One region of the Paenibacillus cineris genome, then DNA from elsewhere that is predicted to be linked to it. Evidence: riboswitches for the same ligand, from Rfam matches in the RefSeq annotation. Region 1 holds a riboswitch; the other holds the start of a gene.
What was found. Region 1 has a riboswitch for cyclic di-AMP ahead of KI379_RS16445 (3D domain-containing protein). Riboswitches for the same ligand answer to the same signal wherever they lie in the genome.
Positions count from the first base shown of each region.

Region 2: another riboswitch for cyclic di-AMP. It lies ahead of KI379_RS13335 (APC family permease); the one in region 1 lies ahead of KI379_RS16445 (3D domain-containing protein).

Region 1 is NZ_BORU01000001.1:3,540,395-3,556,550, forward strand. Features, by position in the region: gene KI379_RS16390 (aldo/keto reductase) at 1-145, opposite strand, end outside; gene KI379_RS16395 (GNAT family N-acetyltransferase) at 338-826, opposite strand; gene xerS (tyrosine recombinase XerS) at 1,013-2,095, shown strand; gene mobB (molybdopterin-guanine dinucleotide biosynthesis protein B) at 2,193-2,732, opposite strand; gene KI379_RS16410 (molybdopterin molybdotransferase MoeA) at 2,729-4,003, opposite strand; gene KI379_RS16415 (DUF4247 domain-containing protein) at 4,133-4,894, opposite strand; gene KI379_RS16420 (DUF4178 domain-containing protein) at 4,909-5,415, opposite strand; gene KI379_RS16425 (DUF350 domain-containing protein) at 5,465-5,869, opposite strand; gene KI379_RS16430 (PspA/IM30 family protein) at 5,980-6,648, opposite strand; gene KI379_RS16435 (NADH:flavin oxidoreductase/NADH oxidase) at 6,894-7,916, opposite strand; gene KI379_RS16440 (polysaccharide deacetylase family protein) at 8,189-9,031, shown strand; gene KI379_RS16445 (3D domain-containing protein) at 9,105-9,764, opposite strand; cyclic di-AMP (ydaO/yuaA leader) riboswitch at 9,768-9,920, opposite strand; gene KI379_RS16450 (amino acid ABC transporter ATP-binding protein) at 10,158-10,880, opposite strand; gene KI379_RS16455 (amino acid ABC transporter permease) at 10,867-11,526, opposite strand; gene KI379_RS16460 (transporter substrate-binding domain-containing protein) at 11,696-12,505, opposite strand; gene KI379_RS16465 (alpha-glycosidase) at 12,974-14,722, shown strand; gene glgA (glycogen synthase GlgA) at 14,834-16,156, opposite strand, start outside.
Region 2 is NZ_BORU01000001.1:2,861,618-2,877,773, reverse strand. Features, by position in the region: gene KI379_RS13375 (hypothetical protein) at 206-946, shown strand; gene KI379_RS13370 (BlaI/MecI/CopY family transcriptional regulator) at 1,173-1,583, shown strand; gene KI379_RS13365 (M56 family metallopeptidase) at 1,583-3,454, shown strand; gene KI379_RS13360 (FIMAH domain-containing protein) at 4,177-6,945, shown strand; gene KI379_RS13355 (DeoR/GlpR family DNA-binding transcription regulator) at 7,079-7,735, shown strand; gene KI379_RS13350 (UDP-N-acetylglucosamine 1-carboxyvinyltransferase) at 7,722-8,660, shown strand; gene xerS (tyrosine recombinase XerS) at 8,928-9,998, opposite strand; gene KI379_RS13340 (glycoside hydrolase family 3 N-terminal domain-containing protein) at 10,508-12,772, opposite strand; gene KI379_RS13335 (APC family permease) at 13,047-14,870, opposite strand; cyclic di-AMP (ydaO/yuaA leader) riboswitch at 15,006-15,169, opposite strand; gene KI379_RS13330 (phosphotransferase enzyme family protein) at 15,374-16,156, opposite strand, start outside.

The sequences.
Region 1 (16,156 bases):
TATCGATCATGTTCAGGCCCGCATCAAGCGCGCTGCCCAGCAGCTGCTCGACTTTGGAAAGGTCCGTTTCCTTGCCGATCTCCGCGCCGCCAAAGCCCAAAATACTCACTTCCATGCCTGTCTTGCCGAATGCCCGTCTTTCCATAATGAAATCCTCCCTGGTTTCATAATTGGATACGTTCATAGATACGAAGTGACTTTTACGCAGTATATGAGATGTTTACCCAAAACGGAGGGCCGCCAAACCGCTGGCATGGACGGTTCTTCCTCCCCGGCCCGCTCCGATTCAAGAAATGCTCGCTTCCCAGTCAACGAGAGCCTATGTATTCAGTTCCATCTATAAACTGCTAAAATATTGGCTGATATTGCCATACTGCGGGTGAACCTTTTCCGAATACCGCTCGTTCGTGTAGCTGCCGATCACTTTCCGCCAGAAGGCCTGAGCCGGCAGATTGTTTTTGATCTGGGTCACCTTCCATCTGCCCTTGAACCGATCGAACAGCGACTGCGCAGCCCAGGTTCCCATGCCGGTGCGGCGGTATTTTTGCATAATAAAAAACTCTGTCATGTAAAAGTCGCCTTCGATCGGGTCGTACAACCGGTCCACCAGCGCAAAACCGGCCGGCACCTTATCGTACGAAATCAAAAAAGCATGCTTGCCGGTTCCCCTGCGCCAGTACTCGTCGATTCCCGGGTACTCGGGAAATTTGCCGTTATCGTCCACTACGATATCCTGGTAGCGGGAAAAATCGTACATATACAGCTGCATCAAATTGTAGATCACTTGCCTGCGCTTGTGCGGAACCAGGTCCAGCCTGAACTCCATTAACTTCACCTTCCTATTTTCCTGTTCACGATCCTAAACTTCATTTCCACTATATAACTTTGTCAACGGACGGGCAAGGTTATACACGGACGGATTTCCTGACATATACGTAATTGAAGCGGACATCTGTTCGCCCATTGTGTTAATATAAAAAGATACGAAGAAAAGGAAAGATGAGGGATGACGATGAATGTTCAAAAGGAACAAGACCGGAAAAAGCTCGACGACAAAGTGCTGACCATGCCTTGGTACGTCCAGCAATTTATCGATTACAAGCTGCCTGATCTGTCGCCGTCCACTTTGCTTGAATATATCCGGGATTACGAAACGTTCTTCAACTGGCTCCGGGCCGAAGGATTGTCCGCTGCGCCGGACAACGGCAAGGTAACGCTGGAAGAGCTGGAGGTGCTGCGGATGGAAGACGTCGTCAGCTACCGCTTGTATTTAACGACCCGCCGGGAGAGTGCCAACTCCAAAATTACCGTCTCCCGCAAGCTTTCTTCCATGCGCTCCCTGTTTCATTACTTAAGCCAAATTGCCGAGGATGACAACTTTTATCCGCTCCTGAAGCGCAACATTATGGCGAAGGTGGAGATCAAACGGATCCACAAACCGAAAGACACGGCCGCCAAACTAAAAGGAAAGATCCTCGAGGAAGACGAGCTGCTGGAGTTTATCGGTTATATTATGGACGGCTATGCCAAGGATGTCGCCAATAACAAGCAGGCGCTCTACGCCCATGAGCTGAATAAGGAACGCGATGCCTGCATTGCCAGCCTGATTTTGAATTCGGGGCTTCGGGTGTCCGAGGTCGTTAACCTGAATGTCGATGATCTGGACATGAACAACAAGATGCTGTATGTGTACCGGAAAGGCAATAACGACGAGACGTTCAAGACCCCGGTCTATTTCCGCGAGCAGGCAAGGGATGATTTGGCCCAGTACCTTACCCTGCGTCAGTCCAGATACAAGGTGCCCAAGCGGGAAAAAGCGCTGTTTGCAGCGCTTCCGAACGGGCATCAGGAAGGCGGACGCATGACCAAGCGGGCGATCCAGGCGATGATCATCAAGTATGCCAAGCGCTTTGGCAAGCCTTATCTCACCGTACATAAGCTCCGGCATTCCTTTGCCACCGACTATTATTTGCAAAACGATATTTACAAAACGAAGGAACAGCTCGGCCACGCCTCAACCGAAACGACGGAGGTGTACGCCCATCTCACGGACAAAACGATGTCCGAGGCGATTGAGCGTAGGCTTGAACCGTAACGGCTTTAGGCGAGGTCACAATAAAAAACAGCACTGCCGCATCCGGTATATTCAGGATGGGCGTGCTGTTTTTTATTGCAAAACGGTTAGTTTCCGTTCATTCCGTCGTACCTTGCTTACTATGGTGAAGCAGCCATTCCGTGATCCGGCCGGTGTCATTGACGCCAAATACCGGAACGGAACCCGGATGCACATCCATGTTCCCCCTCACCTTGTCATCGGTAAGCCAGGAGACGATCGCATTCACGGATGTTAATTCGGAAACGAGCGAATGATCTTCCTGGCTGCGGACCATCACGAGTTTGGGGTACTCTGCCTGCTTAAAGCCCTCCACTAAAATCATGTCGTATGCGGAAAACCGCCCGATGAGCTCGTCCAGCCCGGTTTCCGCTTCCTCGATCACGGCCGTACGCTGCGAGGACACTAGGGCGACTGCACCCGCTCCCGATTTCCGGTGCCGGTACGAGTCCGTTCCCGGATGATCGATGTCGAAATCGTGAGCGTCATGCTTAATCACCGCTGTCCGTATGCCTTTGGCCGCAAGCCTCTCGACGAGACTGCAGACGAGCGTCGTCTTGCCGCTGTTCTTATACCCGACGATTTGCCAGACGGGCGGTTTCACATCTTGCCGGCTCATCTCGATCCCTCTTTAAGCAGCAAAATTTGCACCTTGGATCCGGCAGGTGTGACTGCCTTGGCGGGCGGAATGACGATCAGGCAGTCGCTGTCCTTGATCGTCACCATGACGCTCGATTCGTCCACCGCTGCCGGAACGGCATACACCAATCCATCGCGGACTTCCATTCTTCCGCGAACGTAGCGGGTAAAGGCGTTCACCTTCGTATAGTCGACGTCCAGGACGGCTGTCCACTCCTTAAGGTAGGCATCCTTTCTTCCCATCATGCCCTGGATTGTCGGCCGGACGAACAGCTCAAAGCCGACGAAGCAGGCGCCGGGATTGCCGGACAGCGCAAAGAGCAGTTTGCCGTCTTTTACGGCCGCCGTCGTGACGCTGCCGGGACGCATGGCGATTTTGTTATACAGCATCTCCACCCCGCCGCCGCGGACGAGATCGCCCATAATGTCATAGTCGCCGACCGACACACCGCCGCTGGTCACGACGGCATCATATTCCCGGAGAGCCTCCTCGACCCGTGCTTGTGCCAGCTGCAAATCGTCCATAATGGCTTCCAGAATAAAGGGCTCGCCCCCCGCTTCCCGCACCTGGGCCGCGAGCATGTACGTGTTGCTGTTGCGGATTTTCCCCGGCTGCAGCGGCTCTTCGACAGACAGCAGCTCCGACCCCGTCGAGAAAATCGCGATCCGCGGCTTGCGATACACCGGGACACGGTGAATGCCGAACGTCGCCAGCACCGAGATTTCCCCGGCCGAAATCCGGGTCCCCGGGCTCAGCAGCAGCTGTCCTTCCTGAACCTCCAGGCCGATCGGGGTTATGTTTTGCCCCTCCTGGATTTTTCGCTTCAGTCCAACCCGGGCACGTCCGTCCTTTTCCTGCTGCTCCGTCATTTCCAGCATGACGACGGCGTCCGCGCCGTCCGGCACTTCGGCGCCCGTCATGATCCGCGCAGCCGTCCCCGGACGGATCACTTGGCTGGACACGCTGCCGCAAGGAATCTCGTCGATGACTTCTAGCCAGACCGGATCGTCCGAGCTGCAAGAAGCCGTGTCAGCAGACCGAATCGCGTACCCGTCCATTCCGGAGCGGCGGAACCGCGGAAACGGATGCGGGGCGGTAACGGGCTCGGCCAGAAAGCGCCCGACGCTCTCCGCCAGCGGTACCGTTTCTACAGCGCCTGCCTCTACATACCCGGCGATCAGCCTTTGGGCATCCTTGACCTGCATAGGTTTCCGGTGAAATTTATCGTAATCGGTTCGTGTCTGATCCATTATGTATCATCCTTCCGTTGCTGAATGTCTCCACTGTCTATCATGACACAAAAAAACGCACGAATCCATGCTTCGTGCGTTTTCGTCCGCCGTGAACACGGCATCAGGTTATTCGCTTGCGGCCAGCCGTCACCTGCGCCTTGTGATCTTGCCTGACCCGACGCGGGTTTTCGGCTTCGTATACGAACGCTTCGGTGCATCAAACAGGCCGGAGCCGCTGCTGCCGCCCCTTGAAATGCTGCCCCTGCTCGGAGTCTTGGTATCTTTCTTCCGGTCAAAAATGCTGCCTCCGGAACCGACGCTCGGATTCGTGTCGCTGTTTTTGCCGCGGCGGAGAATCGAGCCCTTCTTCTCAACCGTCAGCGGCGGCGCCACCTTTTTATCGTTGGTCGTCGGTGTATGGTACGTTCCCTGCTTCGGCTGATAAATGTCTCTGCTGGTATACCCCCGGTAAGAGCCTCCGCCGCCGAACGAATCAAAGAGTTGTCCGATGAGCGCGGCCGTCAGATAGCCCTGAAGAAAGCTTGAATCGTAATTCCGCTGCACATACTGCTGCGAGTCGATTTCGATCAGCGTATCGCTTGGCTTGGCGGTATCTTTCTGCAGATGGTACCATTCGTTACCGTACACCAGGAACATCCGGTCGGCATCTTCCGGCGACATCTGGTCGGGCTTCTTCTCGTCCGTCAGCTCCTTCGCAACCTCGGGAACCGTCTTGTCCGCGGCCCGGTACACATACGACGTAGCGTTACCGTCACGGTTCACCGACTCCAGCGGATAGGTCTCCTTGACGTTTGGCGAGCCGATGCCGCATCCGGTCAGCAGAGACAGCACAAGGCTGGCGACAAGCAGAAGCTTCAGGCCGAGAAACCTGCTTCTCTTCTTACCCATCATGTGCCCCACCTCTAATTGGCCCGGATGACTTTCACATCACCTGGGATTACTTTCTCTCCTTCATACAGCATAAAGCGTCCGTTCTGCCACTCGATCCGCAGCAGATGATAATCGTCGGATTGGTACTGCCATACGTGCTGCTCTCCCCCTTGCGTAAACGGGGTTTTGCCTTGAATCAACACATGACCGATGTATTCTTCTTCCATATAGTAAACCCGGTCATCCAGGTCGATCTCGGTCGGTACTTCTGCAGGATTGTCAAGCCGGCCGTCGATCGGAGCGTACAATTCATACTCCACGGTCTCGCGCTCTTCAATATGAAGGTAAGCGATCGTGTTCCCGTCCCGGAGCGTGAGCAGAACGGCGTTTCTTCCGCGGTTGTGCACGCGTCCGATGACTTCGTACGTGACCAGCGATACCTCGCAAATATCTCCCGGCATCAGCGCCAGCATGCTTTTCTCCGGTTTCGGCGGTTCCGGCTTGGCAAACAGGTTGCCTATTCTTTTAAATACACTCATATGCTATAACTCCTTAGGTAATCAAACTTTAATATATATTGGGGTCGTGCTACAGGCAGGCGGTAATGATGAGGGCGCCCACCAAATGGATCGTACCGGCAAACAGGCCGTAACCCACTTTGCCCTGCTGTGTACCTGTATCCAGGTCAAGCTTTGCCCACCATCTCATCAAGACGCGCACGATCGCTTCCAGCACGAGTAAGATCAAGAAGGAGACGATCGATACGACAAGCGCTTCCAGCAGGTTATTCGAGGTCCGAATCGAAACGGACAGAATGTAACCCTGGGACAGCAGCTTGATGACCAGGCGCGAGGTGACCGCCATGTTGCCCGCCTTCACTTCTTCAAAATCTTTGTACTTGGTAAACAGCGAATCCACAAACATCAAAATAAAGAGCAGGATCGCCCCGGAACCTGTCCATACCAGAATCCCTTTAATGATATTAAAATCCATCTACCTTAGCCTCCACATCTTCTCAACGTCTCACTCATACATAATAAAAGCGAAGGAGAAATATGACAAATGTTCCCCTTCGCTATTCATCATACCCGGTTTATGGCAGATTATTTGTTCTCGTACTGCTTCATGAGCGCTGCCAGCTCATCTTCAACTTCTTTGTCCTTACCGAGCTGTTCGAACTCATCGTCGAGCGATTTACCTTTGGCGGACATTTCGTTGCTGGCTTCGGCTTGCGCCTCCATCTGCAGCATCTTCTCTTCCATCCGCTTCATGCCGTTCGTCGCAGAATCGGTGCTGAAGCCGTTCATCGCCTTGTTGATTTCGGTTTGCGCTTTGGCCGCATTATAGCGGGCTACCAGCGTCTCTCTTTTGTTCTTCATTTCGGTGAGCTGCTTGCGCATTTCCTCAAGCTTGGCACGGAGATTGTCGGCCGAAGCCTTGTTCTGGTCGTAGCTTGCTTTGTATTCGTTCATTTTCTGCTCAGCCGATTTTTTCTCTTCCAGCGCACGGCGTGCCAGCTCAACGTTCTGTGCCTGGGCTGCGGTGTGTGCCTGCTGGGTACGCTTCTCAACGAGCGCCTGCTGCTCTTCGTACAGCTGCTTGAATTTTTTCTCGATGGCGATTTGAGCGGCTACAGCCTTCTCCGCGTCTTCCAAATCTTCGGTCATATCGCGGATGTATTGGTCCGTCATCTTGATCGGGTCTTCTGCCTTATCGATAATCGCATTAATATTGGACATTGTTAAATCGCGCAGTCTTTTGAAAATAGCCATGGTTTCTTGTTCCTCCTGAAAGGTTAATGTGTTCTTCTTGATACTCTTTTACGCAGCAGTTTTAGGACCGTTTCAAAAATCACCAAAATTTTTTCGGCGTTTGTTCATCTTCCATAATATAGCAGCAATGAGCCTTCATTCAAGGGTATGTTTACCGTTTAAAAAACGCGGGAGCCGATCCTACGGATCTGACTCCAGCGTTTTGTTGTGAATGCTTGATTAGCTTCATTTCCGCAATGCCTAAGTTAAAAAGCGCGCAAGTACTGTTTCGGGATCTTCTGTTCTCCGTTCAGCTCTTGGGCCGCATGAAGCGCCCAGTAAGGATCCTTCAGCATGCCTCTGCCGACTGCGACCAGATCCGCCTTTCCTTCCAGCACCACCTGCTGCGCTTCCTCGTAATTTTCCAAGCGGCCGACAGCGATTACCGGAACATCCAGCTTTGCCTTCATTTGCTCCGCCAATTCCACCTGGTACCCCGAGCCGGCCTTCGGTCCGCCGTTCGATCCGATATGACCTTCACCGCCGGAGGAAATATGGAATACGTCCACGCCCGCATCCCGGTATCGTTGGCAGATTTCCGCGCAGTAATCGACGTCATAACCGCCGTCCACGTACTCCTTGGCTGACACTCTCATCAGAACAGGCATGTCTTCAGGGACCGCCTTCTTGACGGCTTTAACAACCTCTTCTCCGAACAACGCCAGGTCTTTTCCATACGCATCATCTCTTCGGTTGGTCAGCGGAGAATGGAACTGATGGATTAAATAGCCGTGAGCGCCGTGTATCTCCACGGTATCAAAGCCGGCTTCCACCGCGCGCCGGGCCGCTTCCCCATAGGCGGTAACCAGACTCTGGGCCTCTTCGGTGGACAAAGCTCTCGGAATTTTATATTTCTCGTCAAAACGGATGGCCGATGGGGCTACGGGCGGGTTCGCGTCCTCCGCCTTGCGGCCGGCATGGCCCAGCTGGATGCCGATCCTTGCGCCATGGGCGTGCACTTCGTCGACGATTTTGCGGTAAGCAGGGATCTGCCCGTCATCCCATATTCCCGTATCCCGGTTCGTAATCCGTCCGTCCGGGTGAACCCCCGTCATCTCTACGATAATCAATCCGGCTCCGCCGACTGCGCGGGATACATAATGGACATAATGCCAATTGTTAGGGATCCCGTCCTCAGCCTGTACCGAATATTGGCACATCGGAGGCATAACAATCCGGTTTTTCAGAGATAATCCTTTAAGTACATAAGGTGTAAATAGATCTGCCATTGCTTCGTGTCTCCTTTATGTTGTATGTGATTAAGCCTATATGACAACAGGGTTATATGATTGCAGCGCCGCCGCTCATCGTCCATACCTTGCGGTTACGGCCAACGTGCAGCGACCGTAATCCATCAGTTCTATTATACACGCTTTGCCGAACGATATGAAAATGTAGCCCAGCAACTGATTTAAAGCAACATAATTGCATCAACATATGGACATAACAAGGATAAATCATGCTTTCGCTGTTTGTCCGCGGTGGAAAGGAGTCGAGACGGATGAAAAAGAAGCTGTTATGCACATTGCTGTCTTCCCTGCTGATCTTGTTGTTGATCTGTCCTTGGCAGTCCGGGTGGCCGGCAGCCGCCGCTCAAGGCGGTGAACCCCCGGAACATCCGTCAGGTTCCGAACCTGCACGGGAAACCAGCAGCCGGGAGGCGAAAGAAAAGCGGAAGGAACAGCAGATCCTTACGCTAGGCCAGCTGATCAAAAAATATCCCGAAACGTTCAAAATTCACGGTCCGCGCGTCAAAGAGGTGGCCCTAACCTTTGATGACGTGCCGGATCCCAGATTTACTCCTCAGATCCTGGATGTGCTCAAAGCCCATCATATTAAAGCTACCTTTTTTGTGATGGGCAGCCGGGCGAAGAAGCATCCCGAGCTGGTCGAGCGCATCGTCCGTGAAGGACATGTGATCGGAAACCACTCCTATAATCATCCCGTGTTTCACAAATTGGAGATGGACGAATATGTAGCCGAGATTAAGCGGACGGAGAACACGCTTTACGGCATCGTCGGCTATAAGCCCAAGCTGATCAGGCCGCCTTATGGAGACATCACGGAACGCCAACTGCGCTGGGCCAAGCAGCAGGGCTACAAAATCGTAAACTGGAACGTCGATTCGCTGGATTGGAAAGGAATCAGCAAGGAAGCGGTCAAGCGCAACGTGCTGTCCACCGTTGGGCAAGGCTCGATCATTCTTCAGCATGCGGGAGGCGGAACCACGTCCAATCTCAGCGGTACGATCGATGCCCTTCCGGACATTATTCAGACTTTGAAAAATAAAGGCTATTCATTCGTCACGCTGCCGAGGTTACTTCACGTTCCAAAAGACAAGTAACGCGCTGAGCGTACAAAAAAAACCGGCTTGAGTACAAAAGCCGGTTTTTCCGTGTTATTATGAATAGCATTGACTATTTAATGAAGTACAGCTCAACGTCCTGGAACCCGAAGGCACTAACGCTTTCCGGGCTGCCCGGCACGAAAATGTCGATGCGTTTCCCCTTAATCGCACTGCCGGTATCCTTAGCTGTCGCTACGAAGGCTTTCTTCGGAAGGCCTTGGAAGCTGTGACCGGTAACCAGCACTTTCGTTCCCAACGGGATAACGGAAGGGTCAACCGCGATCGTTCCCAGCTTCAGCGGGTTGCCGAAGTAGTCCACTGCTCCCCACTTGCCGTTTTCGCTAGCGGCAGATGAATAAGCCGTAGCTCGGACGTCGAGTGTTTTGGAGTAATTGAAGGTTTTACCCCATGCTTCCACAACTTTGTCATCGCCGTTGACGTTCAGGGAAGCTGCTGTGATGATGGAGCCGCTGTCCTCTGCGGCAAATGCCTTGGCTGTGCTTGCTCCGGGAACGTTTAATTTCAGGCCCGGATAAATATTGGTTGCTTGTACATTCGGATTTGCATTCATCAGTTGATTCAAATTAACGCCATATTGTTTAGATAGTGTATAGAAGGTGTCTCCATCCTTCGCTACATGGACCGAGTCCGCAAACGTGGGTACCGTCTGTACCGCCAGAGAAATGCCGATGATGGCTGCAAGTGTCTTGATTCCTTTAAATCTTTTCATGGTTCCTCCTTAAGTCGTGATGCCTGCGAAGTTAGCTGTCGGATTCGGATTGAGGAGACAACCCTACGCCCTGTTGGTGCGATTCACCCCAAGCGTACTATGTACACAAATTACATCCCCCGCACTTTACCTTAAAAGTTTCGGCTCAACAAATATATCACAATTTTGTAACCTGTGCGCATGAAAATGTTACCAATCCAAAACCATTGAATGATCAGGCTTTATTTAGAGTTGTTAGCTGACTTAAGCAAGGGAGCAACGGCTCAATTCCTTTCAAAAAAGTTACAACTTCTTCATTCATTTTAACTTTTATTCATAAAAAGGTACAAAAAAAGCCCTGGATGAGTAATATTCTCGTCCAGGGCTTTATCATTTGTAGATGCAGGCTCTTGGTCAAAGGACCTTGCTCAGAAAATCTTTCGTGCGGCTGTTTTGCGGGTTACCGAACACTTCTGCAGGCGTCCCTTGCTCGACGATTTGTCCGCCGTCCATAAAGACGATCCGGTCGCCGACTTCCCGGGCAAACCCCATTTCATGGGTTACGATGACCATCGTCATGCCGCCCTCCGCGAGCTTCTTCATGACCTCCAGCACTTCGCCGACCATTTCCGGGTCCAGCGCCGAAGTCGGCTCGTCAAAGAGCATGACGTGGGGCTGCATGGCCAGCGCCCGCGCGATGGCGATCCGCTGCTTCTGTCCGCCTGACAGCTGGGACGGATACGCATCCTTCTTGTCGGATAATCCGACCGTGCGCAGCAGGTCAAGGGCAATCCGTTCCGCCTCGGCCGGCGGCTGCTTTTTCACCTTAACCGGCGCCAGCATGAGGTTCTGCAGCACCGATTTATGCGGGAACAGGTTAAAATGCTGGAACACCATGCCCATTTTTTCGCGTGTGGCATTGATGTTATGGCGTTTGTCCGTAATCGGCTCGCCTTCAAACGTGATCTGTCCCCCTGTCGGGGTTTCGAGCAGATTCAAACAGCGGAGAAAGGTACTTTTTCCCGAGCCGCTGGGGCCGATCACGACGACGACCTCGCCTTTGGCGATGTCGATGTCGATCCCTTTCAGAATCTCCAGCTTGCCGAACGATTTGCGCAAATCTTTAACGCTGATCATCGGTATTCAGCCTCCTTTCAAATGCCCCCAGCAGCTTGGACAAGGTAAACGTCATAATGAAGTAGATGGCTGCAATGACCAGCAGCGGACTGAGGTAATCATACGTAATTCCTTGGATAGCCCCCGACTGGTACATCAAGTCGGTGACGCCGATAAACGATACGATGGATGATTCCTTGATAATCGTAATAAACTCATTGCCGATGGCCGGCAGCACGCTTTTTACAGCTTGGGGCAGCACGATGTACCGCATCGTCATGCTGCGCGTCATTCCGAGGGAACGGGCCGCTTCCGACTGGCCCCGGTCTACCCCCTGGATTCCGGCACGGAACACTTCCGCAAGGTACGCGGAGCTGTTAATGGACAGCGTAATTGCACCGGACTCGATTGGCGTAAATTTGACCCCGAAGGCCACGAGGCCGTAGTGAATAATAAACAGCTGAACAACCATCGGGGTACCGCGGAGAACTTCCACCCATACCGAACCGATCAGCTTCGGCAGCCACAAGCGGGACATCCGCAGCAAGGATATAATAATGCCCAGCACGAAGCCGCAGATGACGCCGATGGCCGCCAGGAGCAGTGTATACTGGATACCTGTCGCAAAATACGTCCGGTATTCCCAAAAAACGGAGAATATATTCATAAAGACCCAAGAACCTCCTTTGTCATCATACCTGCCTGTCCCATCCTTTCCCTGTATACAACAGATCGGGACATTTTTGAAACAAGGTACCCATCATTGAACAGAAAAAATAGCGAATTCGCTTCGCTATTTTATCCGACGTATAAAATGAGAACAGACAGCTTAACCTCTATTTCTGTGCAGCCAAATCGCTCGCTTCGGCAACGTACTGCTCAATCTTGTTTTCGGATTTCAGACGGTCCAGCGTTTTGTTGATTTGGTTCACGAGCTCGGTGTTGCCTTTTTTGATCCCGATCGCGTAGCCGTCTTCCTTATAATCAGGAACCGCATCCGCAATTACCAGACCTTTGACGTTCTTGATGTATGCCTCGGCAACCGGCTTCTCCATGATGGAGGCATCCACGCGGCTCGAGTTCAGCTGCAGCACGATGTCGGAAATTTTGCCCAGACCGGTGATCTTCGCGCCCGGAATCGTCTTGGCGATGTCCTCCTGGATGGAACCCTTCTGAATGCCGAGCGAAGCTCCTTCCAGAGCTTTCATCGTGCTGTATTTGTTTTTGTCAGCTTCTCTGACGACAACGGCCTGCTCCGCCTTATAGTAGTTGTTCGAGAAATCGATTTGTTTCTTGCGTTCTTCGTTTGGTGTAAGGCCCGAAATGACAAAATCTACGCGGCCGGTGGACAGCTCGCCGAGAAGCGCATCAAAGCTCATGTCCTTGACTTCAAGCTGCGCCCCCATGTCTTTGGCGATTTCCTTGGCGATTTCGATATCGAAGCCGACGATTTGGTCCTTGCCGTTCACCATTTTATGAAATTCGTACGGCGGGAAGTCCGCGCTTGTTCCAAGCACGATCGTCTTGCCGCTGGCCGGCTTTTCGCCCGCTGCCGTGCCGCCCTCAGTCGAAGGTTTGCTTCCGCATCCGGCAAGCAGGGAGCCTGCCAGCAGAATGCATGCCGTTAGAATACCCCATTTTTTCATATCTATCTCTCCTGTCCATTTCAATGATACTTATTGTTGTTCAAAGGCATGATCCGTATCCGGCTCAGCCCGAAAAACCACGGTTCTAATCATACAATAAAAATGCATGATTATGCAATGACATTTTCATACAGTGGTCAATACATTTCAAAATAGCCAGAATAATGCGGATTACAGCTTTTTAATCCCATTTATTCCTAGTTCTATTGTTTCTTTTAGTCACCTCCCCTTCTTTTTCGGAATAAATATGTATTTACCGTTTCAAAGCCCTTCTCCTTCCTCATATCGATGCATAAATCCCTTCAAAAACCTGCACCCTTTGAAAGAAACGCTTCTTATTAAGTAATTACACGCAATGGGGACTCCTACGCAAAAAGTTCACCGAAACGTCAGAATACGGCGGCAGCCATGGTTCATCATTCCGGGAATGAGGTATTAAATAGCTAGATATTTAGTGGAGGTGTAGTCATGCTGCTGGAAGCTTTATACCATGTCCCCCGGGACAAATGGGCCTATGCATACGATCCGAAGACGATACATCTGCGTGTCCGCACCAAACGAAACGACGTGGATACGGTAGTTGCGATGACCGGAGACAAATACGACTGGGATTCGACCTATTTTGAAATTACGATGGAAAAAGCCGCGACCGACGATATGTTCGATTATTGGGAAGCTGCCGTACTGCCTAAATACAAGCGTCTTAGCTATGCGTTCCGGATCACTTCCGGCAAGGAAACGATTTACATGCTCGACAACGGGCTGTACCGAAATTGTCCGGCGCCGACGGGCGGCTATTACGAATTTTCTTACATACATGAGATCGACGTATTTAAGGTGCCGGATTGGGCAAAGGATGCTATTTTTTACCAAATTATGCCGGAACGTTTTGCAAACGGGGATCCAAGCAATGATCCGAAAGGGACACAGTCTTGGGGAGGACAGCCGACAACAGACAATTTCTTCGGCGGCGACCTGCAGGGCGTCCTGGATCATTTGGACGACCTGCTCGATCTGGGCATCAATGCGATATATTTCACACCTTTGTTCACGTCGCCGTCGAACCATAAATACGACATCGTCGATTATAAGCAGGTTGATCCGCATTTTGGGGATAACGAGCTGCTCAAGCAGGTCGTGGAAGCCTGTCACAGCAAAGGGATCCGCGTCATGCTCGATGCCGTGTTCAACCACTGCAGCGAACAGTTTCCACCGTTCCAGGACGTCCTTAAGCATGGGGAAAAGTCCAAATATGCCGATTGGTTTCATATCAACCAGTTTCCGGCACGGGTTGAGAACGGGATCGCCACGTATGACACGTTCGGCTTCTTCGGCAATATGCCAAAGTTCAACACGGCCAATCCCGAGGTGAAGCAGTATTTGCTGGACGTTGCCGAGTACTGGATCAAGGAAATCAAACTGGACGGCTGGAGGCTGGACGTGGCGAACGAGGTCGATCACCATTTTTGGCGGGACTTCCGCATGGTCGTCAAAAACGCCAATCCGGACGCATATATCGTCGGGGAAGTGTGGAGCGATTCCTTGGCCTGGCTGGTCGGAGACCAGTTCGACTCTGTCATGAACTACCCTTTTGCTGACAAGGTGCTGGAGTTTTTCAACGGAGGCATGGACGGACTGACGTTCGCCAACAAAATGGGCACCATCCTGATGCGCTATCCGCAGCAGACGAACGAAGTGGTGTTCAACATGCTGTGCAGCCATGATACACCGCGGCTCTTGACGCGCGTCGGCAACGACAAGCGCCGGATGAAGCTGGCGGTCGTCTTCCTGTTCACGTTCATGGGGACGCCATGCATCTTCTACGGCGATGAGGTGGGCCTCACCGGAGGCGGCGATCCGGACTGCCGTAAATGCATGGAGTGGGATCCGAAGAAGCAGGACCGCGAGCTGTACGATTTTTACAAGCTGCTCATCGGTCTGCGCAAAAAAAACAAGGCGCTTCGCGAAGGCCGCTTCCGCTTTTTGAAGGCGGAACCGGGTAATCCCAACATCATTTACGAGCGCATGGACAGCCGGGTTCATTTCACCATCTGGATGAACAACACCGACAAACCGCAAGTGCTATCCCACCCGATGGTTACGAACGACTGGAAGGACGCCTTGTCGGGCGACAAGGTGCCTACCCAGAACGGAACGATGAACGTCAGTCTGGACCCTTACGGGTACCGGATTTTGTACCGAAACCTCACCAAATAAATCGGTTTCTTCATAACGAAAAGCCTTCCGGAGTTCCGGAAGGCTTTTTCCAAATGGATTCTTAGCGGCTGTGGATATTACCACGGAGCCGGCTTGTACCAGCTCCGTTGCTCAAACGGTGACGCGTTCATAAATGTCCATATACTCCTTGGCGGACATGTTCCAGCTGTAATCCCCGGCAAAGGCGTTCTTGACGATTTTGCTCCAATGCTCCGGCTGTTGGTAAAACGAAGCTGCACGGCGGATCGTATGCATCATATCGTGGGCGTTGAACGCCGTAAAGCTGAAACCGTTGCCCTCGCCCGTAAACTCGTTGTAAGACTGCACGGTGTCGTTCAGCCCCCCGGTCTCGCGAACGATCGGGATGCTGCCGTACCGCAGTGCCAGCAGCTGGCTGATGCCGCATGGCTCGAACTTCGACGGCATGAGGAACATGTCGCTGCCCGCATATATTTTGCGTGACAGGGCGTCGCTGAACGTAATCTGCGCCGACATGTTGTCCGGATGCCGCCCTGCCGCTTCGCGGAACCAATGCTCGTAGGCGGAGTCGCCCGTGCCGAGCAAGACGAACTGGAAGTCGTCGTGATCCAGCATTTCGTCCAGCACCCGCGTCACGAGATCCAGTCCCTTGGACTCGACCAGCCGGGTCACCATCGCGATGAGCGGCACGTCCGGCTTAACCGGCAAGCCGAGCTCCTGCTGGAGCCCCGCTTTGTTTTCCCTCTTTTTCGCCAGGTTCGACCGGTATTTTACGTAGAGGCTCGCATCGTTAGCGGGATTGTAGCTCTTCGTATCCACACCGTTTACGATCCCGCTAAGCCGGTCACCGAGCGAATACAGCAGCCCTTCCAGCCCATATCCGTAGTGGGCCGTCTGAATCTCCTTGGCATAGGTCGGACTCACCGTCGTCACGTGATCGGCGTAGACGATCCCGCCTTTCATAAAGTTGACGTTTCCGTAAAACTCAAGGCCTTCCGGCGTAAAATATTGGTGTCCCAGCTCCAGCAGTTCGCCAAGTACCTCGTAAGGATAAATTCCCTGGTACAGCAAATTATGTATCGTAAACACGGTACGGATGTGCTGGTAGTACTCGTTATGGCGGTAGTGCGCCTGCAGCAGCACCGGAATAAGCGCCGTATGCCAGTCATGGCAGTGGAGCACGTCCGGCTCGGAACCGATCAGCGGAAGCACTTCAAGCACGGCCCGGTTGAAAAAGGCAAAGCGTTCGCCGTCGTCCATGTATCCGTACACGCCGTCCCGTCCGAAATAGTATTCGTTATCGAGAAAATATACGGGAATGCCGTCGTACACGAGCTTTTCGATACCGCAGTATTGATTTCTCCAGCCGACCGGCACTTTTATTTCCGTGAGATGCTGCATTTCATCTTTAAATTGCCGTGGTATCCCTTTATGTTTGGGCAAAATGACCTGCAC
Region 2 (16,156 bases), 680 kb from region 1:
TAGCTCAATAAATAAACTAAACACGGTTGGTCCCCTTATAAGTCGCTTAGACTAGCGGCTTTTTTTGTATTTAACGAAAACTAAATAAATTTCTGCACAAACCGTATTGACATTAATTAACTACAGTTGTAGTATTAATTTGCAACTACAACTGTAGTTTGTAAAAATAAATAAAAATTTAATTATAGGAGAGGAGCATTACCAAGTGAAAGCAGCAACGAAAGTAGCAATCGCGACACTAAGCAGCATTTTATTAATGGGTTCTTCCGTCAGCCTCGCGGCGAAGACGCAATCCTCCGAGAAAGTCCAAGAAGCTGCTGTTAAAAAAACGGCCGAAGCAGCTAAGACTATATCTGCAGAGGAGAAAAAGTTTATCGAAAATGAGATCCAAAGAGTGAAGAAGTTGAGCCAAGAGTCTGGCGATATGTATGTCTTGTATTATAAATACCCCCAATTAAATAGCGGATTTGATATTAGTTATTGGGGAGGGATACATGAATTCACAACATACGAGGACTACTTGAAAAAAGCCTCTACCCTGAAGGGATCGATCTTGAAGCAGCCTGCGAACCTGCCAAAAGGATACAAGTTCTTAACAGCAGTCATTGAAGCTCCGATCGAAGGAAAGTTCGTTGATGAAGTAAGGGCCGAAGGTAAGAAGAGCGGAAAGCCCATCTATGTGAAAAAGATCGACTGGAAAGAGGCGGCAACGATCGGACTTAAATATACGAACGGAAAAGACACGCTGGGCTTTTCCAAGTATGCGGTAGATTCGAAGGGAAACATGAAGAAAGGCTTTTATAACGATACGCTGCCGGCACATGTCTTTCCAAAATACGTCTTTTGGAATGATGGCGGCAAATTCGAATACAGCATTTCAACCTCATCTGTGGATATGTCCAGGAAACAGAAGATTGAAATTTTAAAAGCAGCCGTGAAAAAATAACATATTAATTCAGCTATAGGTCTTCTCGAACAGGTGCTCCAAAATACGATTACATGGGTTCTTTTGGAGATCGTCATGACCGCAGACGTGCGAAACATTTTTGTGTGTAACAAAAACGAGAATATTACGCTCTCACATACAAGTTGACATTACTAAACTACAATTGTAGCATGTGTATTGTAACTACATATGTAGTTTGAGTACATTGACTTTGGAGGTTTTATGCATGAATCAAATACCACCGATTACGGATGCAGAACTGGAAGTTATGCGTGTATTATGGGCCAATCGCGACTGCCCTTCCAGCGAGGTCGTAAAGCAAATGACGGATCGAATGGGGTGGAGCCCCAATACGACCCGGACGCTCCTAACTCGTCTGGTGCAGAAGGAAGCAGCGGGTGCGAAACTGGAAAAGGGTTCAAAGCGCACCCAACTATTTTTTCCGATCATCAGCGAGCAGGAGTATCTGCAATCCGAAACCAAATCCTTCATGAAAAAACTCTATGGGGGAGCTTTAAAGCCGATGCTGGCTAACTTTCTGCAGGATAAGAAACTAAATGCACAAGAAATCGAGGATTTAAAGGCTCTGTTTGACGAAAACCGCAGCGACGGGGAAACAGAAGAGAGAGAGCCCTGATGAGTCTTACATTGCTTGAGAATGTATCGTCTTTTTTCGGCTGGGTGATTCGCGGATCGTTCATGGCCTTCATCCTGATTGTACTTGTCCTGATCCTGCAGTTTCTATTGAGAAACAAGATTGGAGCCAGATGGAAATATTGGCTTTGGCTTCCCGTGGCCATTCGTCTGCTGCTCCCTTGGGCCCCGGAATCCTCGCTTAGCCTATACAATGTTTTGTCCCTGGAGGCCATAGCGCCCGGTATTCATCAACAAACTCAAGCTTCATCGGGTTGGAAGGAAGCGGGGAGAAGAGGCGAGGCAATGGTTCATGTTGAGCGCTCTACAAACCCGGAAGCAAGCGGAACTTCGGAAGTACCTGTATTTGAATCGGGACCTGTGCAGGAGGGCGGATTTTGGTGGAATGGGTTCAAGCAAATAGGCTTCGCCAATACGTTGATGTCGGTCTGGCTGGCAGGTGTGCTGCTTTTTTCGGCGAAAACGGTATGCGACCAGCTTCGATTGAAACAAGCTCTGCGCACGGGTCGAAAAATAGATACGCCTCTTCTATCGGCCGTGTTTCACGAGACGAAACAGCAAATAGGCGTAAAGCGTAACGTGCAGTTTGTGGCCAGCGAGCGAATTCCCGGGCCTGCCGTGGTCGGTTTTCGCAATCCGGCGATCGTTATTTCGCCCAGTCTGCTCATTACGCTGAAAAAAGATCAACTTCAATATATTCTGGCGCATGAGTTCGCGCATATTCAGCGGCGGGACGTCGCCGTGAACTGGTTGATGCATATCATCCTGATCATTCATTGGTTTAATCCGTTATTATGGCTAGCCGTACGTAAAGCAAGACAGGATCAGGAGATGGCCTGCGATGCATGCGCCTTGAATCGGATGAGCCCGCAGCAAAACAATGCATACGGACAAACGATCATCCATGTGTTGGAGCATTATTCAGGAAACCAACGCCAACCGGGGCTTGCCGGCTTGTCCGCCACACATAAACAAATGAAAAGGAGACTTACGATGATTAAACATTTTCACAAAAAATCATACCGCCTGTCCATTCTGGCTATGGGGATGATTATTGCGCTTGGCAGCGTGACATTGGTTAATGCTAAGGAAAGCGATTCAGGGAGCGTAACACCGAAGGCTCCCGTGCAATCGGAACAGGATTCAAAAGCTGTTGTGAATCATGTGCCGGATATGATCTATCCCGAGGGAAATATAGACAGCGAGCTTTACAAGACAGAACTGGAGAAGGCGCGAAATAAAGCAGTAGCTGCAGCCAAGGCTCTAACTCCAGAGGAAAAAAAGTATATCGAAGATGAGACCAATAGAGTGAAGAAACTTAGTGAAGAGACAGGCGATATGTACGTTCTGTATCATAAATATAAGGATCCTAACAGCGGATTCGACCTAAGTTATTGGGGAGGGATAGAAACATTCTCTGCTTACGAGGACTACTTGAAAAGTGCTGCTACGCTCGAGGGCTCCATTCTGAAGCAGCCCGCCAACTTGCCGGAGGGATATAAGTTTTCCAAAGCAAGAATTGAAGGTCCAACCGAAGGAAAATTCCTTGATGAAGTAAGGGCCGAAGGCAAGAAGAGCGGTAAACCCGTCTATGCGAAAAAGATAGACTGGAAAGAGGCGGCAACCATCCGTCTTGAATATACGAACGGGAAAGATACGCTGGCCATTTCGAAATATACGTTGGACTCAGAAGGAAGCAAGAAAAAAGGTTTCTTTGAGGATGAATTACCGGCACATATCTATCCAAAATACGTTTTTTGGCATGAAGGTGGCTTCGAATACAGCATTTCAACCACATGGGATATGTCCAAGGATCAGAAGGTCGAAATTCTGAAAGAAGCGGTGCAGAAGTAATATTTTGAGCAAGCTTCGATCTTGCGCGGGAAAGCCCATGCAGTCTGGAAATTGGATTGCATGGGTTATTTTATAATGCTGTTCGAGTTATGTCGAGGGACAAGAACATAGAAAGTCGCTAATTTAGCGGCTTTTTTGTCTTATCGGTACAAGTTCTTGTCCCGAGCCCAGGACAAGAACTTGTACCGATTGCCGTAATGGACAAGAACATGAGCCGATTACCGATTAGAGAAGTATCTAACTATATCACCTACGACAGTACATTCATACGTTTATGTATTTTCTACCCATTTAGCATTTTCCACACAATATTTTCCTCTTTATAGATTCATGCGCAGGGTTAGGTAATTGTCAGCAGCAGAAAATCAACAGCCTATGGAAATATGTAGCTTTACTAAAAAGTAAAGCAGTTTTTATACTAAAGAGCCTACGAAGTCTGATGCTCGCTTGGAGTTGGTGAATTGCACAATAAACTAACCAACCACAGAGCGAATGACCGTAATGGCAATAAAATGAGGATCATGGTGATAGCAATCGTGATGGCCGTGATCAAGAGGGGGGGATTGAGCAGTAACCTGGCATCGATCGAGTTTTACGTATGATCTTTACTGTACCAGGCAAAGGAACTAGAGCATGAGCAGTTTTAAAGATGTATAGTCCCATCCTTTGACGAATCAATTTAAAGCGCTTTCAATAATCATAAGAAACGGGGGATTACATTAATGTCAAAAAGGATTGTTTACGCAAAAAGAAGCGCTATATCCATTCTTTCACTCATGTTGGTTATGGTATCGCAATGGTGGATCGCGGCTCCGGCAGATGCACGAGTGGACAAAGCGTTCGGAGAGCCGTTCTCCATCGGTTCCCCGATTGAGAACGTAGCTGTTTTTGACGCGGCTTTCGGAAACGAAGATGGCCGAGATGTCATGTATACGACTGTAACTGGCAAGCCGGCCATATTCCAGGTGGTAGATCTGGTGAGCAGGGAGGTGCTGCGCAAATTCACGCTTGAAGGAACCGAAAGCTCCTGGACGCATATCACTCTGCCGGACGGTACGGTCTATATTGGCGGTAACGGTAAGCTGTATACGTATTCGCCTGTAACGAAGGGGCTGCGCGACCTGGGCGGGATTGGAGAAAGTGTCGTATACGGACTGACGTATGACGAACAGGGCCGGGTATATTTTGGTTCTTATCCAAATGCAAAGGTTGGACGCTACGATCCCTCCACCGGCGAGATGAAGGATTACGGCAACGTAATGCCTGGTCAAAGTTATACCCGGGCCACAGCCTATCATAATGGATATCTGTATGCAGGTATCGGTATTCAGGGAAGCCTTGTAAAGGTGAACGTGGACACGGGGGAAAAGGAACAAATTCCGCTGCCGACATATGGTGGTGCGGTGGAGACTGCGCAAGTGTATCAGCTTGATGCAGCAGGTAAGTATATCGTAGCTGGCCTGAGCGGAGGGAATAACGCTCTGCTGTTCTATGACACGGAAGCCGGGGATTGGAGTGATACCTACTTTTTGGACAATAAGGGAATTCGATTATCGTTTGGCGAGCCGGGCAGCAACAAAGTATATTTCGTACAGAACAACCGGTTGATGGAGCTCGATCTCATCACAATGGACGCGGTCGACACCGGAATCGAATATACCACCTACCTTCGCAATACCGCGTGGGTCGAGATGACGAACGATCCGGAGCTCCCGGGAAAATCGCTGGCTACCGTCATGTGGTCGGGAGCGGTGGCTTACATGAATATGGAGACGAAGAAGGTCAAGTCGGTTACCTACCCGTTCTCCGGTAATCCGATTCCGATTCAGACGCTGGAGAAAGGGCCGGACGGCAAGCTGTACATGAGCGGTTATCCGGGTGGGAAAGGGGCTTCATATTCCCCGATTTCCGGTGAAATTGAAACCTTCTCTTTAGGACAGGCGGAAGGCATGGCTGCACTCGGTGACAAAATGTACTTCGGTCTTTATCCGGGAGGTTACATCCGGGAGCTGGATGTGAACCAGCCGATTCAGGATGGAGTCAATCCGAAGGAGATATATAAAATTCCTCACGAGGACAGACCGTTCGCCATGACGTCTGGCGAAGGTAAGCTGTTTATTGGCACGATTCCGGACTACGGAGAACTCGGCGGCTCGCTGACCGTATATGATCCGTCACGCGGTCCTGAACAAGGATTTACTGTCTATGAAGACTTTGTACACAACCAGTCGATCGTCGGCCTTGCCGTCCACAACGGAAAGCTTTACGGTTCGACTACCATAGCTGGCGGCCTTGGAATCGATCCGACGGAAACAGCGGCCAAAATATTTGTATGGGATATCGCCAGTGGAAGGAAGCTTCAAGAATTCATTCCCGCCATCCCGGGTGCATCCGTTCAACCTAACATGATTGGTGGACTAAGTATCGGTCCTGACGGATTGCTCTGGGCAGCGGCGGATGGAACGATCTTCGCCATGGATCCGGAGACAATGGATATCGTGAAAAGCGCCAATATTTATCCGTCCGTATCCAATTATGGAAGATGGCGTCCGGTTCACATCCGGTGGAGCGAAGACGGCTACATGTTCACGACGCTTGCGGGCAGGATAACCGTAGTTGATCCAAAAGATCCCGAAGCTGCGGTCACGCTCTCGTCAACGCAATTGATGACACTTGGCGAAGACGGGCATATCTATTATTCAGATGATACATTACTTAAAAAAATCGAAGTGACGAAGGGAAGCGGAGCTGTTCACATCCCGATCGAGCTCCCTCTATTGAACAGAAGCTTTGACCAGCCTCTTGATTCCGGCGTGATCCCGGGCTGGAGCTCCTTGTTTAAAATAACGCCAAACGTGTCTTTTGGGCAGAGTGATGAGCAGACCGTAAGCGGGCCGAGTAGCCTGAAGATAACGGATACTTCCACGACGGAAACGGTCGCGGTCGCATCCGATTCCGTTCCCGTGAAACCGGGTACGGCGTATTCGGCGAGATTCCATGTTTACTTGCAGGAAGGACGTACCCTCGCTTCATTGAATTACTATGATGCCAACCATAAGCAAGTCGGCGGGACTTCGCTTCAAATTACCGCAGGAAACGGAAAATGGCAGCAGCTTGAGATGAGCACCGTTGCTCCGGAGAATGCAGCTTACGTCAGGCTGGTCTTTTTCTGTTCCCAGTTATGGATGACGAAGGCGTATTATGATGATGCATCCATAACCTATATGGAGACGGTCACGCCGGATCAGCTGCCGGAATTAATCGAATCTCGAATCGATCAAGGTGAGATACAATACCCGCTGTCGAAGCAGCTTTCTAATGCAATTCGTCAAGCACTGTTTCACTATGGAGAGGGCCGCCTCGAACAAGCGGTTCATCAGTTGGAGAATGCATTGAAGCATCTGGATCGTTCGGGGGAAGGAAACATCGAGGAAGGAACCCGGATATACGTTCAAAGCGTAATTCGCGCGTTCATCCAATCATGGCGTTAAATAGATAAACGGATCAATTATCGTTGATCTAATGAAGAGAGCTGGAATTCACCCTTCCATGCTCTCTTTTTTGTACGAGCTCAGTTGGCATTCAACTAACGGGTAACGGGCAATTTATAGCGGACAGAATGTTATGCGAGGCGCCATTTCGCCAACTACTCCTCCTAAGGTGCGTACGCTAGCTCAACCTAAGACAATTCGATACCAAAATGCAGCAGATCATCAAAACGCTATTTCCCGATATGCAGCCTCACTTATTCAGAAGAATGACACTGTTTTTATTGGTGGAGCCGGGATTCAATTTGGAATGCTAAAATACCTTCCAAGTGACATTCCTTTTACGATCGTTACAAATTCACTGACAATTGCTGAATCAATTCGCAACTTTAGTCATATTGAAGCATATTTGGTTGGAGGTAAATTACGAGCTGTTGGCGACAGCATGATCGACACCATAGCTTTCGAGATGATTAAAAAATTTAATTTCGATATTGGATTTATTACCGGAGGGGGCATTGCACTAAACGGAATCAGCACGGCTACACCGGAGGGGGCAGCTTTGACTCGTGCAGTCTCCGAAGTGTCACGTCTCTCAGTATGCCTTGCCCCGCACGAGAAAATGGGTGTTCAAATGTTTGCAACATCAATCCCTCTTCAATCAATTGATTTATTAATTACAGATCAGGGAGCACCTGAAAAGACTATACGTGAAATAGAAAGTAGAAACGTCAAAATTATGATTGCGGATGAAGAGTATCCAGAAAAAGGAGCTAATCATGAAGCTGATTAATGTTGAACGCTCCAATCCATTAGAAGGCACAATAAAAATTCCTGGTTCTAAAAATAGTTCACTCGCTTTGATCGCTGCAGCATGTCTAACCGATGAGCCGGTTACGCTCCTAGGTATTCCGAATATATCCGATATAAGGGTTATCTATGAATTAACATCTAAAATTGGCCTAAAAATCGAGCAGAGTGATCAGGGAAATGTATTTCTCGACCCAAGAAAAATTTATAGCTCCAATTTGGATCCAGTTAAATCATCTTCATTCAGATCTGCTTATTATTTCGTCGGTTCTTTATTAGCCAAATTTGGTAAAGTATCTATTGGCTTTCCGGGCGGAGATGACTTTTCTAGTCGACCGATCGACCAGCATATCAAGGCCTTAAAAATGATGGGGGCATCATTCACTTTTTTCGATCGCTACTATACGGCAGAGGCCAAGGAATTGAAGGGTGCAACGATTTACTTTGATGTCATTACTTGTGGTGCAACAATCAATGTTATGCTTGCTGCTGTTCGTGCAAAAGGAACCACCACTTTGCTTAATGCCGCCCGTGACCCAGAAGTAACAGATACTGCGAGCTTTCTGAATAAAATGGGGGCTAAAATAACGGGAGCCGGAACTGATATGATCCGTATTGAAGGTGTGACTACATTAAGAGGGTGCACTCACACGGTTATACCTGACCGATTGATTGCTGGAGCATTTTTAATGGGGGCCGGCATTACGGAGGGTTCAGTTACTGTAGAGGACGTGATTCCAAAGCATCTGTCTTCATGCATAGCAAAATTGCGTGATATCGGTATGGACATACATGAAGTTGAGAATTCCATAACAGCACAATCTACTGGCATTCTACGGGCAACACGAGTACGGACTTCAATGTATCCCGGATTCGCTACGGATTTGCAACAACAAAAAGCATTATAGGAGAGAGAGTCTATCCCGCAAGATTTAACCATGTATACCAACTTAATCGAATGGGGGCTGATATAAAGGTTCGATCCGGAGTAGCCTTTATTAAAGGTGGGAGCAACTTGCAAGGTTTGCCTTATTCTTGCAGGACTTTGTCACGACGGCATTTCAAGATCAAAAAATACATAGACATATGTACAAAATACGAGTTTTGTGAAAAAGCACCAAAGAAATGGCCGATGACGGCCAATTTTTCTACTATTATATATTCACACTACTTCATCACTTATCCATATTGTTAACGGCTTTTCTCATCTCTTCATCCGTTAAATGCGTATAGATCATCGTCGTCTGGATCGATGAATGCCCCAGCTGGTTCTTCAGCCTCGGCACATCGTTGTTCTCCAGGTGGTAGCGGGTTGCGAAGGAATGTCTCAAGGAATGCACCGTCAGTGCCGGTTTACCAAACGCTGCAGCGTATTTTTCGATCAGTTTTTCAATCGATCTCGGTGTTAACCGCCGGCTTTTGCCTTTGCGGCCGATTGGCGCTGCTATAAATAAGTAATTTTCCGATTTTTCTGGTACATATCGCGTTTCCCGGATCTTCAAGTAGCTTTCCAGGTCTAATAAGGCTTGCTGGCTAAAATATACATATTGTTCTTTGTTGCCTTTACGCAGTACGCGCACTTGGCCTTTGTTCATATCCAAATCCTCAATATTGATTCCCGCTACCTCGGATAAACGCAGTCCTGACCCGAGGATCAGCGATACGATGGCCGTATCCCGCTCACGGTTAAATTCGTGGAACCGGACCATACGTTTGTTGCTTTTGTTCAGTTCACCGAAATCATGTGCCACAAACTGCCGGAACTTCTCAAAATCGTCTTCACGTAAAATTTTGCCCTCAATGCGGTTCGCCACAGTTTCTTGGCTTTCCTTAATGGAATTAAAGTCGATCTTAGCCATCACATTTCGTTGAATATACGGCTTGAGGTCCGACGTTTCAGCCTTGTTTTGCAGGTAATCAAACAACGACTTTAACGCCGACAATTTCCGGTTGATCGTGTATTTGTTGTTGCCCAGCTGATACTCCAGAAATGACAGAAAATTTTCGACTTCGCGCACGGTCAGTGATTCCAGAACATTCAATTCAACGTCTTTGCGATCATCCGCAGCCTGTTTCTCAGCCACAAGCCAATCAAAAAAGATAAGGTAATCGTGGCAGTAATTCAGCAGCGTCGTGTGCGACAGCTTGCGTTTGCGGCTATCGATGTATTCGGTCACGTACCAAGGAAGCTCCGCACATTTATCGTCAACGCGTTTCATGTAATGCAGCTTCGTGTTTTTATCCATTTATTGCTAAAACCTCCTTAAGTACAGAATAACTTATATTTATTTATTCGTCAAATTATTATTTTACGTAATTATAAATTATAAAGATGGCACGCACCTCCTTACAGATTCATCTAGTCATCTTAGTCACTAGTCACTATTCAGTATGCGGCGCTTATTCCATCACATCCTCTAGCTCCGCGATAAGATACTTATTTTCAATTAGACTCATCATTTTCGTTACGAATGATCTTCATTGTACATTAGTGTTAGTGTCAGTTGGCTTAGCTTGTTAATTTAAATCTTACGTCATCGAACAATCGCCCAGTTATAGATTTGCACCGCTGATACTCATGGACAGCATCTTATCTAAACCGTTCCTATAATAATGAGCCTGATCATTTATATCCGTCCACTTAAAAAAGTACAATAAAACCGCGCTTATGCGCGGCTAAAATATTGCTAAGTTGTTCTTATTTAACCAACCATTTAAAACCGGTTAGGCCAAATAACCACCATCTTGATACAAATTACTTCATTGTCACCGGCAGCACCCCGCCGGCTTTCAGTTGGCCTAGCAGCACTTTGATCCCGGCGGCTGTATTTGGCTCCTGCTTACCATAAACTGCGATCCCCGAACGTATGTTCTTAATGTAGATCATTTCATATGGATTGCCCAGCGATAACAGCGTATAACGCTTGTTACGTTTGTTCATCTCATCGATCAACGTTTGATAATCAGCCCAGCCAAATTGACTGGCCACGTTACGGAACTGATATGAAGCCAGGATGACGTAATCCGCTTGATCCACCGCCTGAAGCGCCTCATTCGTTTTTCCTTGCCCGACTAGGGCTGTTACTGTTTTCAGCGACAGGTTATTTGCGGCTTGCTTCAGCTGTCTCTCGAGCTGCTTCGCCTGCTCCCCATCGGCTGCGACAATCGCAACCCGATCGCCTTGACGAATGGAATCCGGCTGCGCACCGTCACGGCCGGCTAACAAGGTGACCGCTCGCTCTGCGATGTCCCGCTCCACTGTACGATGTTTCTCGGAACCAATGACACCATTAAGCGCAGCCAATTGCTCTGTAAGGCTTTCGCTGCGGTCAAACAAACCGTATTTCGCTTTCAGCTCCAAAATCCGTTTCACTGACGAATGGATGGTTTCGATCGGTATCGCCCCGCTCTTCACCGCGTTCACCAGCGTTTGGTGCGCGGCTGCCGGGTCTTGCGGCATGAGGATGATATCCACACCTGCGGAAACGGCACGTACCACCGCTTGATTTTCGCCAAAATGCTCCGCGATCGCATTCATCGTGAAGGCATCGGAAATGATGACGCCTTTATATCCAAGCTCCCCCCGGAGCAGCCCGGTCAGCACCTTCTTGGATAACGTAGCAGGGATCGGTACGCTGCTTCCGTCCTTAAGTGATGTGACGTGTTCGTTGTCTACTGCTGGAAACGCAATATGTGCGGTCATGATCATCTCTACTCCGTTATCGATGGCAGACCGAAACGGTTTGAGCTCAACGGCATCGAGCCGCTCCCGATCATGCGAAAGCACCGGCATTCCCAAGTGGGAGTCTACTACCGTATCACCATGGCCTGGAAAATGCTTGACCGCCGCGATCACTCCCGATTGACGCAGTCCTTGGATTTCTGCGAGACCCAGTCGTGTCACCAAATCCGGATCCGAGCTAAACGACCGCATTCCGATAATCGGATTATCCGGGTTGCTGTTAATGTCGAGCACCGGCGCAAAATTGACCTGAAGCCCGAGCGCCTTTAGCTCTTCCCCGGTCAGCCGTCCGGCCGCTTCGGCGAGCGTTGTATCTCCGGTTGCGCCGAGCGCCATTTGACCCGGCAGATTCGTACCTCCGGGGATTCGTTTAACGACGCCGCCTTCCTGGTCGATGCCAAGGAACAGCGGAATGTCGCCTGCCTCCATCTGCAGATCATGCGTCAGAGTGGTGACCTGCCGAGCGTCTACGATATTTTTATCAAAAAGAATAAGTCCGCCCAAATCCTGATCATGGATGCTGCGTTTGACTCCTTCATTTACCGTAGTCGTCACTTGCCCGTTCCATTGCCTGATGTCAGGCATAAGCATTTGGCCGACCTGCTCGCTGACCGTCATATAGGACATCAGCTTATCCCAATCCTGTGCCTGAATGGCCCCTTGACGTTCGAAGCGAATGACCCGTGACATAAATACGGCAAACTCCGCACGCGTCACAGATCGGTCCGGACGAAAGGTGCTATCTGAATATCCGCCGATCAATCCGTTGGAGCTCATGATGAGAATAGGCGCTGCCGCCCAATGCTTTGCTGTATCCGTTATTGTTACGGGTTGCTGGCCTTTTACGAGTGAATAGGCCCGTGTAAGAAACGCCGCCGTTTCGGCACGGCTCATCGGTGCATCTGGATGGAATGTGCTGTCAGGAAATCCGCTGGCCAGCCCATGTTTTGCGGCAATGGCAATTTCAAGATAAAAAGGATGGTTCTTAGGCACATCTGTATAGGTCATGACGCCGCCCGCTTCTTGCTGCAGCTCCTGCGGATAAAGCTCCCGCACCATGAAAGTAACGGCCTGCGCTCTTGTGACTTGCCTTTCGGGCATAAACTTCCCGTTACCGTATCCAGCGACGGTTCCCCGTTCGGCCATATAGGTGATGCCGTCTTCCGCCCACTTCGAGTGCTGCAAATCGCTAAATCGTTCTTCCGCAGCCGCGCTTCCTGCCCATACGAGCACAGAACCGAGTACGGCACCGAATATCGTTATTAGTTTCCCATTCATCTGTTCCACCCCTGTTGCCGTTCTATATACGTTGATTAGACGCAATGGATGAATATTTGTTGCGTTAATCCTATGACACACTGCACAGAGTGTAAAAATACGGATCCCCTACTCTGCAGGAAATAAGCCCTTACTCATAAGCCATTACGCTCAAGCTATTATTCCCACGGGATTATTCTTTCCCTTCCTATATATCCGCTGCTTTTACGCTAAAAAAAGACCGCCGGCACAGATGCCGGGGCCTCATTACGAATGGTTTGAACCATCTGAATCGCTATTTTTTTAAATGATACGGTACCGTTGTCACAACAACATCTTTGCGGAATAAAAGATAAGTCCGGATCATCAAACTCGTCTGGTTGTGCAGCAGATTGTGCCAGCTCCGCTTTGGAATAAATTGCGGAATGATCACCGTGACCTGGTAGTTGGATTCGCTCGCTTTCCGGTGCACCGTATCGATAAATTTGCTAAGCGGATGAATGATGCTCCGGTACGGAGAATGCAGCGTCACAAGGCGCACGTCGGGCCGCCATTTTTGCCATTTTTCCTCAAACCGGTTCTCTTCTTCCCGTTCAAACGGAATATATACCGCAATGATCTGATCCGCCGCCAGCGACTTCGCATAATTCAGGGAATGCTCCACGACATGCGTAATGCCCGAGACGGGGAGAATGATCACATTGCCTTCAATCGGTACCGCCGGCTCACACGTCGACAGCCGCAGCTGCTCGCCAACCGCCTCATAATGCTTCTTGATCCGGTGGAACAGATACACGATCAGCGGCAAAAAGATCAGAACCGGCCAGATCTGCGTAAACTTGGTTGCAAAGAACATCACCGACACCGTAAAGCTGATCAGCGCGCCGATCGTATTGATGACGAGCTTCGTCACCCAACCCTGCGGTTTTTCCCGGATCCATTTGACGATCATTCCCGTTTGCGAGAGCGTGAAAGGGATAAATACCCCTACCGCGTACAGTGGGATCAAATGTTCCGTCTGTCCGTGGAAAGCGACGATCAGCACGATGGACAGTAGCCCCAGGATGATGATTCCGTTCGAATATCCCAAACGGTCACCGCGGACAGTAAACATCCGGGGAATAAACCGGTCTTTGGCTAAATTGACCGCCAGCAGCGGAAACGCCGAATATCCGGTGTTGGCCGCCAGGATCAAGATCAGTGCCGTCGTGCCCTGGATGAAAAAGTACATAAAATTCCGTCCGAACGTCTGATTGGCAATCTGGGATACGACCGTCTCCTGGGGATTTGGGGATATACCCAAATAATAAGCAAGAAATACGATGCCCGAGAAGAGTACAGCCAGCAGAATCCCCATTGCCATCAAGGTTTTGGCCGCATTGTTCGGAGCCGGATCCTTGAAGTTCGGGATGGCGTTCGAGATCGCTTCGACCCCGGTCAGAGCGGAGCTGCCCGAGGCAAAAGCTTTTAAGAGCAGGAACAGGCTGATTCCCGCCACCGGCGTCCCGACCGGTGTATGCAAATGCGGTGAAACGTGACCGGTCACGATGTTGTACATACCGACGCCGATCAAAATGAACAGCGCTAAGGCGAACAGATACACCGGATAAGCCAGGATGGAGGCGGACTCGGTGACGCCCCGCAAATTCAGCAGCGTGATGAGAATGACGAAGGTGACGGCAATCCCCACCGTATGCTCATGCAGCGCCGGAAACGCCGAAGTCAGCGCGTCCGTGCCCGCCGAAACGCTGACCGCAACAGTCAGAATGTAATCTACCAGCAGCGATCCGCCGGCCACCAGCCCGGGATAGATTCCCAGATTCTGTTTGGAGACGACGTAAGCGCCGCCGCCATGCGGATAAGCGAAGATGATCTGCCGGTAGGATAAAATGAGTGCAGCCAGCAAAATCAGTACCCCGATTCCGATCGGTATCGAATACCAGAACGCCGCCGTGCTGACCGTAACCAGAACCAGCAAAATTTGCTCCGGCCCATACGCTACGGACGAAAGCGCATCGGAGGATAGAATGGCCAAAGCTTTTTTCTTATTCAGTTTTTGTTCTCCCAATTCGGTAGACTTCAGCGGCCGTCCGATCAAAAGTCTTTTCAATGCTGCCATAAAATGTTTGTCACCGCCAGTGTTAGAGTTGAAATGCTCATGATGTACCCGTTAGACACGTGTTCAACCCTTTTTGGGCACAACAAAAAAAGCCGCAGGAAAGCTGGACCTTCCCGTGGCTTTACGCGCACGACAAATCCCTCTTTCATAACGCTTACGAGGTTAGCTGACGGATTCGGGACCGAAAGTATCCCTACACTCAATAAATGAACATCAAGTGATTCACCCCTGGGACGAAGGCTTAGCTTCCTCCCTTTGGTTCCCCCGCTCCTGATTTCAGAATTCAGCGATCAAGGAGTACTACGTTTCAGGTTCACAAGTTCACGATTACGAATTGAATCTTACTCCTTCCGGATGCCTGCTGTAAAGAAGCAAACGGTTTGAGATACGTATGAAAAAATTCAAAAGAACTTCATGTCAACGCTTACATTGGCGGCAATCTATTAATTTCTGGCTGTAGCTGTGCATATCGCTTGTTTACGCTATTCAATTCATAGCGGCTTCTAAATATTTCGATCCGCCGCATTCCTCAGCGAAGCCTCTACGGTATCCAACCGGTTCAAGCAGTGATACCGGACCATTTCGAGGTCGTTATCCACCTGGTCTGGCTCCAGGTCACGCTGCAAAATATTCATGCACCAATGGGTCAGGTTTCTCAAATGATGGCGGTATGCATAATAACGCAGTAAATCCGGGTTCAGCTCCATCTGTTGACCTAGTTCCTGCTCATACCCTTTGAGAAAATGACCCAGTCCGTCCCCGATATACCCCACGATATCCAGCTCCGCTGGCGCAAGTATGGCCGCTTCCCAGTCCAGGACGACAAGCCGGCCGTCCGCGGTCTCCATCAGATTCCCTCCCCACAGATCACCGTGGCAGAGCACATTGGGGGCCGGGTCAAGCACGAGACGTTCACGAACCCCTGTGATCTGGTGCAGCAGATCGGTTATGCGCGTTTGCTGAGGGATAACAAGCTCACGCAGCAGCTGGCTAGCGGGACTTGCGCCGGGCTGAAGATGCTCAAGCTGCTGCAGGAATTCGAACAAATGTTCGTAAAAAGAGACATCATACGTTTCACTCGCAAGGCCGGATGTGGTAGTGAAAGGAGTCAACTGCCGAATCCGCGCCGCCAGCCGTCCAACACGCTCCAAGTTATGCTTGGAAAAAGGGTAAGCCTCAGCTAAGGTCTCTCCTTCGATAAATTGAAACAGCACCGCTGTGCAATCAGGAAGGGAAAGCAGAAAAGCACCGCTTAAGGTTCGGAATGGACAAGGCAATTCCATAAA